4 regions of the Patulibacter defluvii genome follow, and region 4 is predicted to be linked to each of the others. Evidence: riboswitches for the same ligand, from Rfam matches in the RefSeq annotation. Region 4 holds a riboswitch; each other region holds the start of a gene.
The links. Region 4 has a riboswitch for cyclic di-AMP ahead of SH587_RS09615 (transglycosylase family protein). Riboswitches for the same ligand answer to the same signal wherever they lie in the genome.
Positions count from the first base shown of each region.

Region 1: linked by a shared signal. The riboswitch ahead of SH587_RS18065 (peptidoglycan DD-metalloendopeptidase family protein) and the one ahead of SH587_RS09615 (transglycosylase family protein) in region 4 are both predicted to bind cyclic di-AMP.
Region 2: linked by a shared signal. The riboswitch ahead of SH587_RS22240 (hypothetical protein) and the one ahead of SH587_RS09615 (transglycosylase family protein) in region 4 are both predicted to bind cyclic di-AMP.
Region 3: linked by a shared signal. The riboswitch ahead of SH587_RS12320 (NlpC/P60 family protein) and the one ahead of SH587_RS09615 (transglycosylase family protein) in region 4 are both predicted to bind cyclic di-AMP.

Region 1 is NZ_JAWZSQ010000020.1:733-2,923, reverse strand. Features, by position in the region: gene SH587_RS18070 (DUF427 domain-containing protein) at 22-810, shown strand; cyclic di-AMP (ydaO/yuaA leader) riboswitch at 882-1,035, shown strand; partial or broken gene SH587_RS18065 (peptidoglycan DD-metalloendopeptidase family protein) at 1,041-2,191, shown strand, end outside.
Region 2 is NZ_JAWZSQ010000031.1:29,018-31,208, forward strand. Features, by position in the region: gene SH587_RS22235 (PspA/IM30 family protein) at 1-431, opposite strand, end outside; gene SH587_RS22240 (hypothetical protein) at 579-1,052, opposite strand; cyclic di-AMP (ydaO/yuaA leader) riboswitch at 1,225-1,374, opposite strand; gene SH587_RS22245 (hypothetical protein) at 1,479-2,191, shown strand, end outside.
Region 3 is NZ_JAWZSQ010000010.1:80,232-82,422, forward strand. Features, by position in the region: gene SH587_RS12315 (acyl-CoA dehydrogenase family protein) at 1-77, opposite strand, end outside; gene SH587_RS12320 (NlpC/P60 family protein) at 288-1,106, opposite strand; cyclic di-AMP (ydaO/yuaA leader) riboswitch at 1,115-1,282, opposite strand; gene SH587_RS12325 (HD domain-containing protein) at 1,420-2,055, shown strand; gene SH587_RS12330 (amidohydrolase family protein) at 2,067-2,191, shown strand, end outside.
Region 4 is NZ_JAWZSQ010000007.1:107,464-109,654, reverse strand. Features, by position in the region: gene SH587_RS09625 (thiolase family protein) at 1-130, shown strand, start outside; gene SH587_RS09620 (HAD family hydrolase) at 227-1,006, shown strand; cyclic di-AMP (ydaO/yuaA leader) riboswitch at 1,058-1,217, shown strand; gene SH587_RS09615 (transglycosylase family protein) at 1,228-1,902, shown strand; gene SH587_RS09610 (MarR family winged helix-turn-helix transcriptional regulator) at 2,095-2,191, shown strand, end outside.

The DNA of each region.
Region 1 (2,191 bases), on a different contig from region 4:
CGACCCGCTAGACCTCGTCGCATGAGCCTGACCCTCGGCGACGGACCGCTGGCGGGAGCGCCCGGCGGTCGCTTCAACTTCGACCTGCGGGCGGCCAGCCCCGCCCACCAGCTCTACCTGCAGCCCTACGGCCCGCGGGTGCGGGCGGTCGTCGGCGGCGAGTTGGTCCTCGACAGCGACCGCGCGCAGCTGCTCTACGAGACCGGCATCCCGCCGCGGATCTACGCCCCGTTCGAGGACTACCGCGGCGACCTGATGACCCGCACCGCGACCACCACCCACTGCCCCTTCAAGGGCGACGCCTCGTACTGGTCGCTGAACGCCGGCGGGCAGGTCGTCGAGGACGCGATCTGGGCCTACGAGGACCCACAGCCCGCCGCTCCCTGGCTGCGCGGCCTGGCTGCCCTCTACCCGGAGAAGGTCGAGGCCTGGTTCGCCGAGCAGGACCGGATCGTCGGCCACCTGCGCGACCCCTACCACCGGGTCGACGTCCACGACGGATCGCGGTCGGTCGAGGTCCGGATCGGCGGCACCGTGGTCGCCCGCAGCGTGCGGCCGAAGCTGCTCTTCGAGACCGGCCTGCCGCCGCGGGTCTACGTCCCGGCCGCCGACGTCGATCCGGGAGCGGTGGCGCCGGGCTCGGGCCTGCGGACGATCTGCCCCTACAAGGGCGAGGCGTCGTACTGGACGGTCGCGGGCGTCGAGGACGTCGCCTGGAGCTACGAGACGCCGCTCGCCGAGGCGGCCCGGATCCAGACCCACCTGGCCTTCGACGACGGCCGCGAGGACGTCGAGGTGGTCGTCGACTGAGGCACCTCAAGGCCCGATGAACGTTTCCTCAAGTGCTGCAATCCGCGTTGCGGGTGCGCTACGGTGCTCTGCGGATTCAACGGCCGAACCGCGCGCCCGATGCGCGCGGGCGGGGGAACCAACCGCGGTCGTCACGACCGCTGGGGCGAATCGCCGCAAGGCGTAGCGCAGCTCCTGGAGCGCGAGCCCGTCAGCTCACCCCGCAGGCCACCGACAGGAGGAATGCCGGAGTGACCGGACAGCAGCGCGACCTCGTGCGCGACGACCTGTGGCAGGCGTCCCACGAGCGCTCCCGACAGCGTCGCCAGCGGGCGATCCGTGGTACCTCAGCGTCCGAGCCCTCGCGCCTGGCGCGGCGGTTGGAGGCGACGGCGGCGCGCCCGACCCACACCGCGACCGCGATCGATCTGGGGCCGAACGGCGTCGCCTCGGCCCTGGCCGCGGCCGGCGTTCCGGCGAGCACCGGTGTCGGAGGCCGCGACTTGGCCGATCCGAGCCTCTGGCAGCGCTCGACGGTCTGGGCGCGCGAGCGGCGGATCAGCGTCCCGATCCAGCGGGCGCGCGAGCGGCGCCGGCGCAAGATGGCGATGGCGATGAGCGTGGCGATGGTCGGCTCGACCACCGGTCCCGCCGTCAGCGGTGCGATCGCCGCCGGGGCGACCGGCGACACCGCGACCACGACGACCGATGGCTCGGCCACCACCAGCGGTCGGATCGCCGGGCCGATCAGCGACGAGGGCCGGACGCGCTCGATCCTGGTCGCGGGCGCGACCGGGCAGGACGTGCGCGAGGCCCAGCAGCGGCTCGGCGTCCACGTCGACGGGGTCTACGGCGAGCGGACGGTGCGGGCGGTGGAGCGCTTCCAGCGCCAGCGCGGCCTGCAGGTCGACGGGGTCCTCGGGCCGCAGACCTGGACGGCGCTGCTCAGCACCCAGCAGGCGTCGGTCCGCGGCGCGGGTGCGGGCGGCTCGTCGCTGAAGGTCGTGGCGGCGCGGACCAGCGCCGACGGCGGGCAGGACCTGGTCCTCGTCGGCCCGAGCGAGCGGGCGGCGACGACCCGTACCGCGGCCCTGACCGACGACGATCGGTCGCCGTCGAGCACCGCGGCGAGCGACGAGGCGGCGGCCACGTCCGACTCGGGCTCGGGGTCGGATTCCGGGACGGGTTCCGGTTCGGGTTCGGGGGCGGGCTCCAGCTCCAGCGACGGAGCGGCATCGACGGCGACCGGCGACGGTGGGTCGAAGGACGCGGCGAAGAGCACCGGCGGCGGCGAGACGTCGAGCGACCGCGAGGCGTCCCCCAAGGCCGACACCCCGACCGACACGGGCAGCGGATCGTCCTCGACCGGGTCGACCAGCGGGACGGCCAAGCCGATCAGCGG
Region 2 (2,191 bases), on a different contig from region 4:
TTGTACTGCGCCTTGATGACCTCCTTCTTGGTCCGGAACTGCTCGACCTTGGTCCGCAGCTTCTGCTCGCTGGCGATCAGCTGCTGCTGCTGGTTCTCCAGCTCCGCGACCTGGGTGTCGAGGCTCTGCATCTCGTTCTGGATCGCGCTCTTGCGCTCCAGGGCCGTCCGAGCCAGGGCCTCGTTGCCCGCCGCCAGCGCCTGACGCGCCTGCGTGTCGAGCTTGACGAGCGCCTGCTGGTGCTTCTCGGTCTGGAGCTGCAGGCGCTTCTTCGCGGTCACGACGTCCGCGATGCCCTTCTTGACGTTCTGCAGGTTCTCCAGCTGCTTCTGGTAGCTGTAGTCGAGCGTCTCGCCCGGGTCTTCGGCCTTGTCCAGAACGCGGGACAGCTTGGCCTTGATGACGGTGGACATGCGGCCGCCGAGGCCCATATCGGTCTCCACTTTCAACGTGTTCGGGAACTCGTCGACCACCCTATCGTCCCTGGCTCAAGCCGCCGTGAATTCCCGGCGGAGGTCCGAGAACGACGAAGGCCGCGCGGTGCGCGGCCTTCGCAAGCTCAGGGGTGAGGCGCGGCCCTACAAACCCGGCGGGTGGACGACCGCGAACTTCTTGGCGTCCTTGCGGTTGTTCGGACGCCACTGCGGGCCCTTGGCGCCGCCGCGGTCGTAGGCGGCCGAGGTGTCGAGCCGCAGCCCGGCGATCACGGCGTAGGCGTGACCCTGGTTGCCGTAGACCGAGATCCACTGGCCGAGACCCTCCTCGGCGTTCTTCCAGAGATCGTCGAACTCGTAGGAGGAGAGCGGGCTCTTCAGCAGCCCGGCGCCGATCAGCGCGTAGCTGACGGTGCCCGAGCAGTCGTAGCCGGTGTCCTCGACGCGGGCGTGGCCGCCGCCGTACTTGTACGGCTTGCCGACGATCTTGTTGGCGGCGATCACGGCCTGCTGGACCTGCGCCGGCGCCTTCAGCGGGACCCGCGCGAAGTACGCGGTGCGGCCGTCGAGCGTCTTGCCCTTGTAACGCTTGGCGCGGACGCCGTTGGTGACCCGCATCCCGGCCGGAACCTGGACCGCCCCGGGAGCCGCCGGCGGAGCCGGAGCCGTCTGGGCTGGCGTCTCGGTCGTCAGCCCACCGGTCGCCGGTGAAGCGGCTGACGCGGTGCCGACGAAACCGAACGCCGCAACAGCGGTCAGGGCCATGGCTCGAGTGAAGGGGCGCAAGGAACTGCTCTCTTTCGTCGGCCTACGGGGTTAGCTGACGGGCGAGCGCAGAAAGAGCCAGCGCTTCCACCGCTATCGCGGCGAATTTGCCCCAAGGAACTAGTGGTTCCCCCGCTTACCGAGACGTCACTCGGTAATTCGGCTCCGGGCAGCGTAACAGGAGTCCCGCAAGCTCGCACCCAACCCTGCAGCGCGTCCTGCAGCGGGGAGGAGTCCCGTCGCACGCGATCCAGCGTCGCCGGGTAGCGTTCGACGGCGATGTCTCCGCACCGGGCCCTCCCCCGCCGCCGAACGGCCCTCGTGGCCGCCTGCCTGGCGCTGACGGCGCTCGCCGGCTGCGGCGACGACGACCAGTCCGGGGGCTCGCCGTTCGGGGGCACGCCGAAGGCCGCGGAGGCCGCCGGGCCGACCGATCTCGGCTTCCCGGTCGTCGCCACCCGCAACACCACCCGCACCGCCAGCGACGACCCGGTCGCCGCCGCCGCCGCGATGGCGCGCGCGATCTACTCCGGCGGCGCGGCCGAGACGCAGGCGCGCGCGATCGCGCTCGTCGACAAGCGCGACTGGCGGGCCGCGCTGGCCGCCAGCTCGCTGATGGCGAAGCCGATCGGCGCCCCGATCCTCTTCAGCGACGGCACCCAGCTGCCGGAGATCACCCAGGACGCGCTGCGGACGCTGCGGCCGGCGGGCAGCGAGCCGGCCGGCGGCGCCCAGGTCTTCCGGGTCGGCGCGGTCGGCCGCCCGAGCGGCCTGCGGACCAACGACATCGACGGGCGCGACCCGGCCGAGCTGGCGCTGGCGATCGACCGCCTGACCGCCGCCGCCCGCCGCCGCGCCAGCGACAGCGTGCTGGTGGTCAGCGCCGAGCGGCCCGAGTTCGCGGTCCCGGCAGCCGCCTGGGCGGCGAAGTCCGGCGACCCGATCGCGTTCGTGACCAAGAACGGCCTGCCGGCGGCGACCAAGCGCCAGCT
Region 3 (2,191 bases), on a different contig from region 4:
GAGGGGAGGTTCCAGTCCTGCTCGCGCGCCTCCTCGGCGAACTTGCGGGACTCGGCGCTGGTCGGTTCGGTCGTCATCGGAGGCGGCTCCAGGGATGGATTGACTGGTCAGTCAACATGGAACGGTAGCGAACCGGACGGTCCTCGGCGAGTGTGGAACCACACACGCGACCGCCGGTAGGGTGGTGGCCCGGGCACACCCTCCCCTACCCCGAACGCGGCGACGCCACCCGGGCGGGTGGCGTCGAGGGTCCTGCTCGTGCGCGGGCCGGCGGCCCGCGGTGGCGGTCAGCCGCTGATCCGGCGGGCCCCCACGTAGGCGGAGCCCCAGTAGCTGTCGTTGAGCTTGTGCTCCATCACGCCGTGGGTGGTGGCGGAGATCACCGTCGTCGCGCTGGTCGCGATCCCGACGTGCGAGGCGCCGGGGCCGGCGGTCGAGAAGAAGACGAGGTCGCCCGGCTGGATGTCGGCGCGGTCGACGGCGACGCCGACCTTGAACTGCTCGAAGCTGGTCCGCGGCAGGCTGACGCCGGCCTGCTTGAAGGCCCAGACCATCAGGCCCGAGCAGTCGAAGCCGCCGGGGGCGGTGCCGCCGTTGCGGTACGGGGTGCCGATCTGGCCGCGGGCGGCGGCGATCGCGGCCGCGATCGCGCCGGCGGGGGCGGTCGGGGCCGCCTCGGTCGCGGTGCCGTCGTCGGCGGTCGCGGCCGGCGAGGCGGCGGCCATCTTCGCCTCGATCTTCTCGGCGAAGCGGAGCTTCATCGCCCGCAGCGTCTCGAGGTTCGGGCGGCCGGTGCGGGTCAGGCTCTTCTTGCCCTGGTAGCGCTTGATCGCGCTGCGGGTCCGGCTGCCGAGGGCACCGTCGGCGCGGACCTTGACCCGGCGCTGGACGCTCTTGGTCTGCGAGCGGGTCAGCTTCACCGTCTTCGTCGTCGAGACCGTGCTCGTCGGCGCCGCGGTCGGGCTCGCGGCGGCCGTGCTGGCCGTCGTGTTCGCCTGGCCGCCGGCACCGAGGCCGCCCGAAGCGGGCTGGTCGGCGAGCGCCGGGGTCGCGAGTCCGAGCGTGAGGGCGGCCGCGAGCGCGGCGCCACGGGTGAGGGGTGTCACGGGGGGGTCTGCTCTCTTTCGTCGGCCTACGGGGTTAGCTGACGGGCTGGCGCAGAAAGAGCAGCGCCTCCACCATTCGGTGGATTCGCCCCGAGCAGGACGGCCGTGCGGCCATCCCGTCCAGTGGGTCCCCCGTTCGCCGGCCTTCGTCGCCGGCGATTCGGCTCGCAGCACCGTAGCAAGGCCGTCGCCGGGAACGCGGTGGTTCCTGCCCGATCGCGCCGATTCTTCGGTTGCGAGTGGCGACGCGCCACGATGGTCGCGCCCCTGCGTGGCCCGGCCGGCGGTCCGGACCCGCTACGGTCGGTCCGCGATGCGGGGTGACCTGTACGGGCGGTTCGCCGGGATCTGCGGCGACTGCGGGTGGACCGGCCGGACCGAGGACGTCTTCGACCTGCTCTGGGACGCCTACTCCCAGCCGCACCGGCGCTACCACGACGTCGACCACCTGGATCACGTCCTGCGCGAGGTCGACCGGCTGACGCCCGACGGCGCCGGCCCCGCGGACCGGACCGCGGTGGTGCTGGCCGCGTTCTTCCACGACGTCGTCCACGACCCGCGGCGGGCCGACAACGAGCGCCGCTCGGCCGACCTCGCGCGGCGGGTGCTGGAGCAGCGCGGGGTGGCGCCGGCGACGGTCGCCGTCGTGGTCGCGGCGATCCTGGCCACCGACCCCGCCCACGACGGCGAGCGCGACCTGGTCGCCCGCTGGCTGGGCGACGCCGACCTGGCGGTGCTGGCCGGCCCCGCGCCCGACTACGACCGCTACGTCGCCCGCGTGCGGGCCGAGTACGCCCACGTGCCCGACGCGCAGTGGACGAGCGGGCGGGCCGCGGTCCTGCGACAGCTGCTCGACCGCGCGCGGCTCTTCGCCCTGCCCGGCCAGGAGCAGGCCGAGCGGGCGGCCCGCGGCAACCTGCGGCGCGAGCTGGCGGCGCTGACCGCCTAGTCTCCGTCGCGATGCCGCTCCGCCCCGCCGCCGAGGACCTGATCGCCCTCTACCGGGCCGCGGCCGCCGCGGTCGGCGAGGACCTGCCCTGGTTCGACGCCCACACCCACGTCGGCCAGAACGACCCCGACGGGCA
Region 4 (2,191 bases):
CGGCGCCTCGGGCGCCCGGATCATCGGCTCGGCCCTGCTCGAGCTGCGCCGCCGCGGCGGCGGCATCGGCGTCGCGACCGCGTGCTCCGGCACCGGCCAGGGCGACGCCGTCGTCATCAAGGTCGGCTGAGGCCGACCCCCGCCGCCTCGCGTGGCGGTCGGCCCCCGGCAGCTGGGGGCCGACCGCCACGCGAGCGACGGCCGAGGCCTCGCTAACCTCCGCGGCGTGCCCCGCGCCGCCGCGTTCTTCGACCTCGACAAGACGCTGGTCGCCGGCTCGTCCGGGTTCTACTGGGCGCGGGCGGCGGCGGCCCACGGGCTGATCTCGCGCCGGCGGCTGGCCGCGGACGGCTGGGAGAACCTGAAGTTCCGGATCCGCGGCTCGACCGACGAGTCGACCCGCAAGGTCTGGGAGCGGGTGGGGGAGTTCCTCGCCGGCCAGCGGGTGCGCGACTTCGAGCGGCTGTCGCCGCGGGTCCTGGCCGGCGTGCTGCCGCGGCTCTACCCCGAGATGCTGGCGATCGCCTGGGAGCACCAGGACGAGGGCCGGCCGGTCTACGTGGTGACCGCGTCGAGCCAGGAGACCGCCTCGATGATCGCCGGGGTGCTGTTCTTCGACGGCGCCCTCGGCGCGCCGCTCGAGGCGGTCGACGGCCGCTACACCGGGCGGCTGTCGGGCCCGATGACCTACCGCGAGGGCAAGGTCGAGGCGATGCGGCGGCTGGCCGAGCGCGACGGGCTCGACCTGTCCGCCTCGTGGGCCTACTCCGACAGCGAGTCCGACCTGCCGATGCTGCGGGCGGTCGGCCATCCGGTGGCCGTCAACCCCGACCGCGAGCTGGCCCGGGTGGCGCGCGAGGAGGGCTGGGAGGTGATCCGGCTGGAGCGGCTGGCGACCCACCTGAAGACCGCCGCGGCGCTGGTCGCGGTCGGGGCCCTGGGCGGCCTGGGACGGGCCGCCTCCGCCGGCCGGCCGCTCGGCGGGACCGGGCGCCGCCGCGGCTGATTGGCGCGCCGGCGTCCCGATCCGTCGGACGCTGCGCTAGCATCCTGCGCTCCATAACCCATGCCGAGTCCCGGTCGCACAGCGGTCGGGAGCGGGGGACCCAGTGATCGCCAAGTGGCGATCGGGGGCGAATCGCCGGAGGACTCCGGCGTAGCGCACGTCTTGAGCGCGAGCCCGTCAGCTAACCCCGTAGGCGATGAGACGAAGGGACGGAACCCCCCATGAGTCACGATCGCGACCTCGCGTCCACGCTGCCGTGGGCGCGCAGCCTGCGGGCCTCGCGCAAGCGCCGCGACGCCGCTGCGTCGAAGCGCCGCTGGAGCACCCGCCGGCGCGCCACGGCGACCGCGATGACCGTCGCCGTGCTCGGCCTCGGCGGCGTCGCGGCCGCCCAGACCGGTTCTGCCGGCGGCAGCGCGAAGAGCCAGGCGGGCGGCGCGTCGATCGCCGCCGTCCAGGGCAAGCTCGGGATCGCTGCCGACGGCGTCGTCGGTCCCCAGACCCGGGCCGCGGTCAAGCGCTTCCAGCGCCAGGCCGGGATCGCCGTCGACGGCGTGATCGGACCCCAGACCCTGGCCGCGCTCGGGCTCCGCGGCGGCGCGACCGCCAGCGCCCGCAGCAGCCGCACGACCAGCGGCAGCGCCGGCAGCGGCAGCGGCAGCGGGACGACCAACGCCACCCTCCGCAAGATCGCCCAGTGCGAGTCGGGCGGCGACCCGACCGCGATCTCGGCCAACGGGACCTACCGGGGCAAGTACCAGTTCGACCGCCAGACCTGGCGCGCCAACGGCGGCAGCGGCGATCCGGCCGCCGCCTCCGAGGCCGAGCAGGACCGGATCGCGGCCAAGCTGCTCGCCGCCCGCGGCACGCAGCCCTGGCCGGTCTGCGGCCGCTAGGCCCGGCCCACCGCGGCCCGCGCGAACTGGCGTCAACTCCCACCTCCGCTCCCGAACTGGCGTCAATCCACTCCGCTATCCGGGGCGGAATGACGCCAGTTCGACGGGGGAGGGGTGGGATGACGCCGGTTCGCCCCGACCTTGCGCGCGGTCGCAGGCGCTCCCATCGGTGCCGTGTGCGAGCCTTGGGGCGTGTCATCGTCACTGCGGATCGATCCGATCGCCGAGGCGCGCCGCCATTGGACGGCGCGCTGGGGTGCGGAGCCGGCGCGTCCGATGGCCGCGGTCA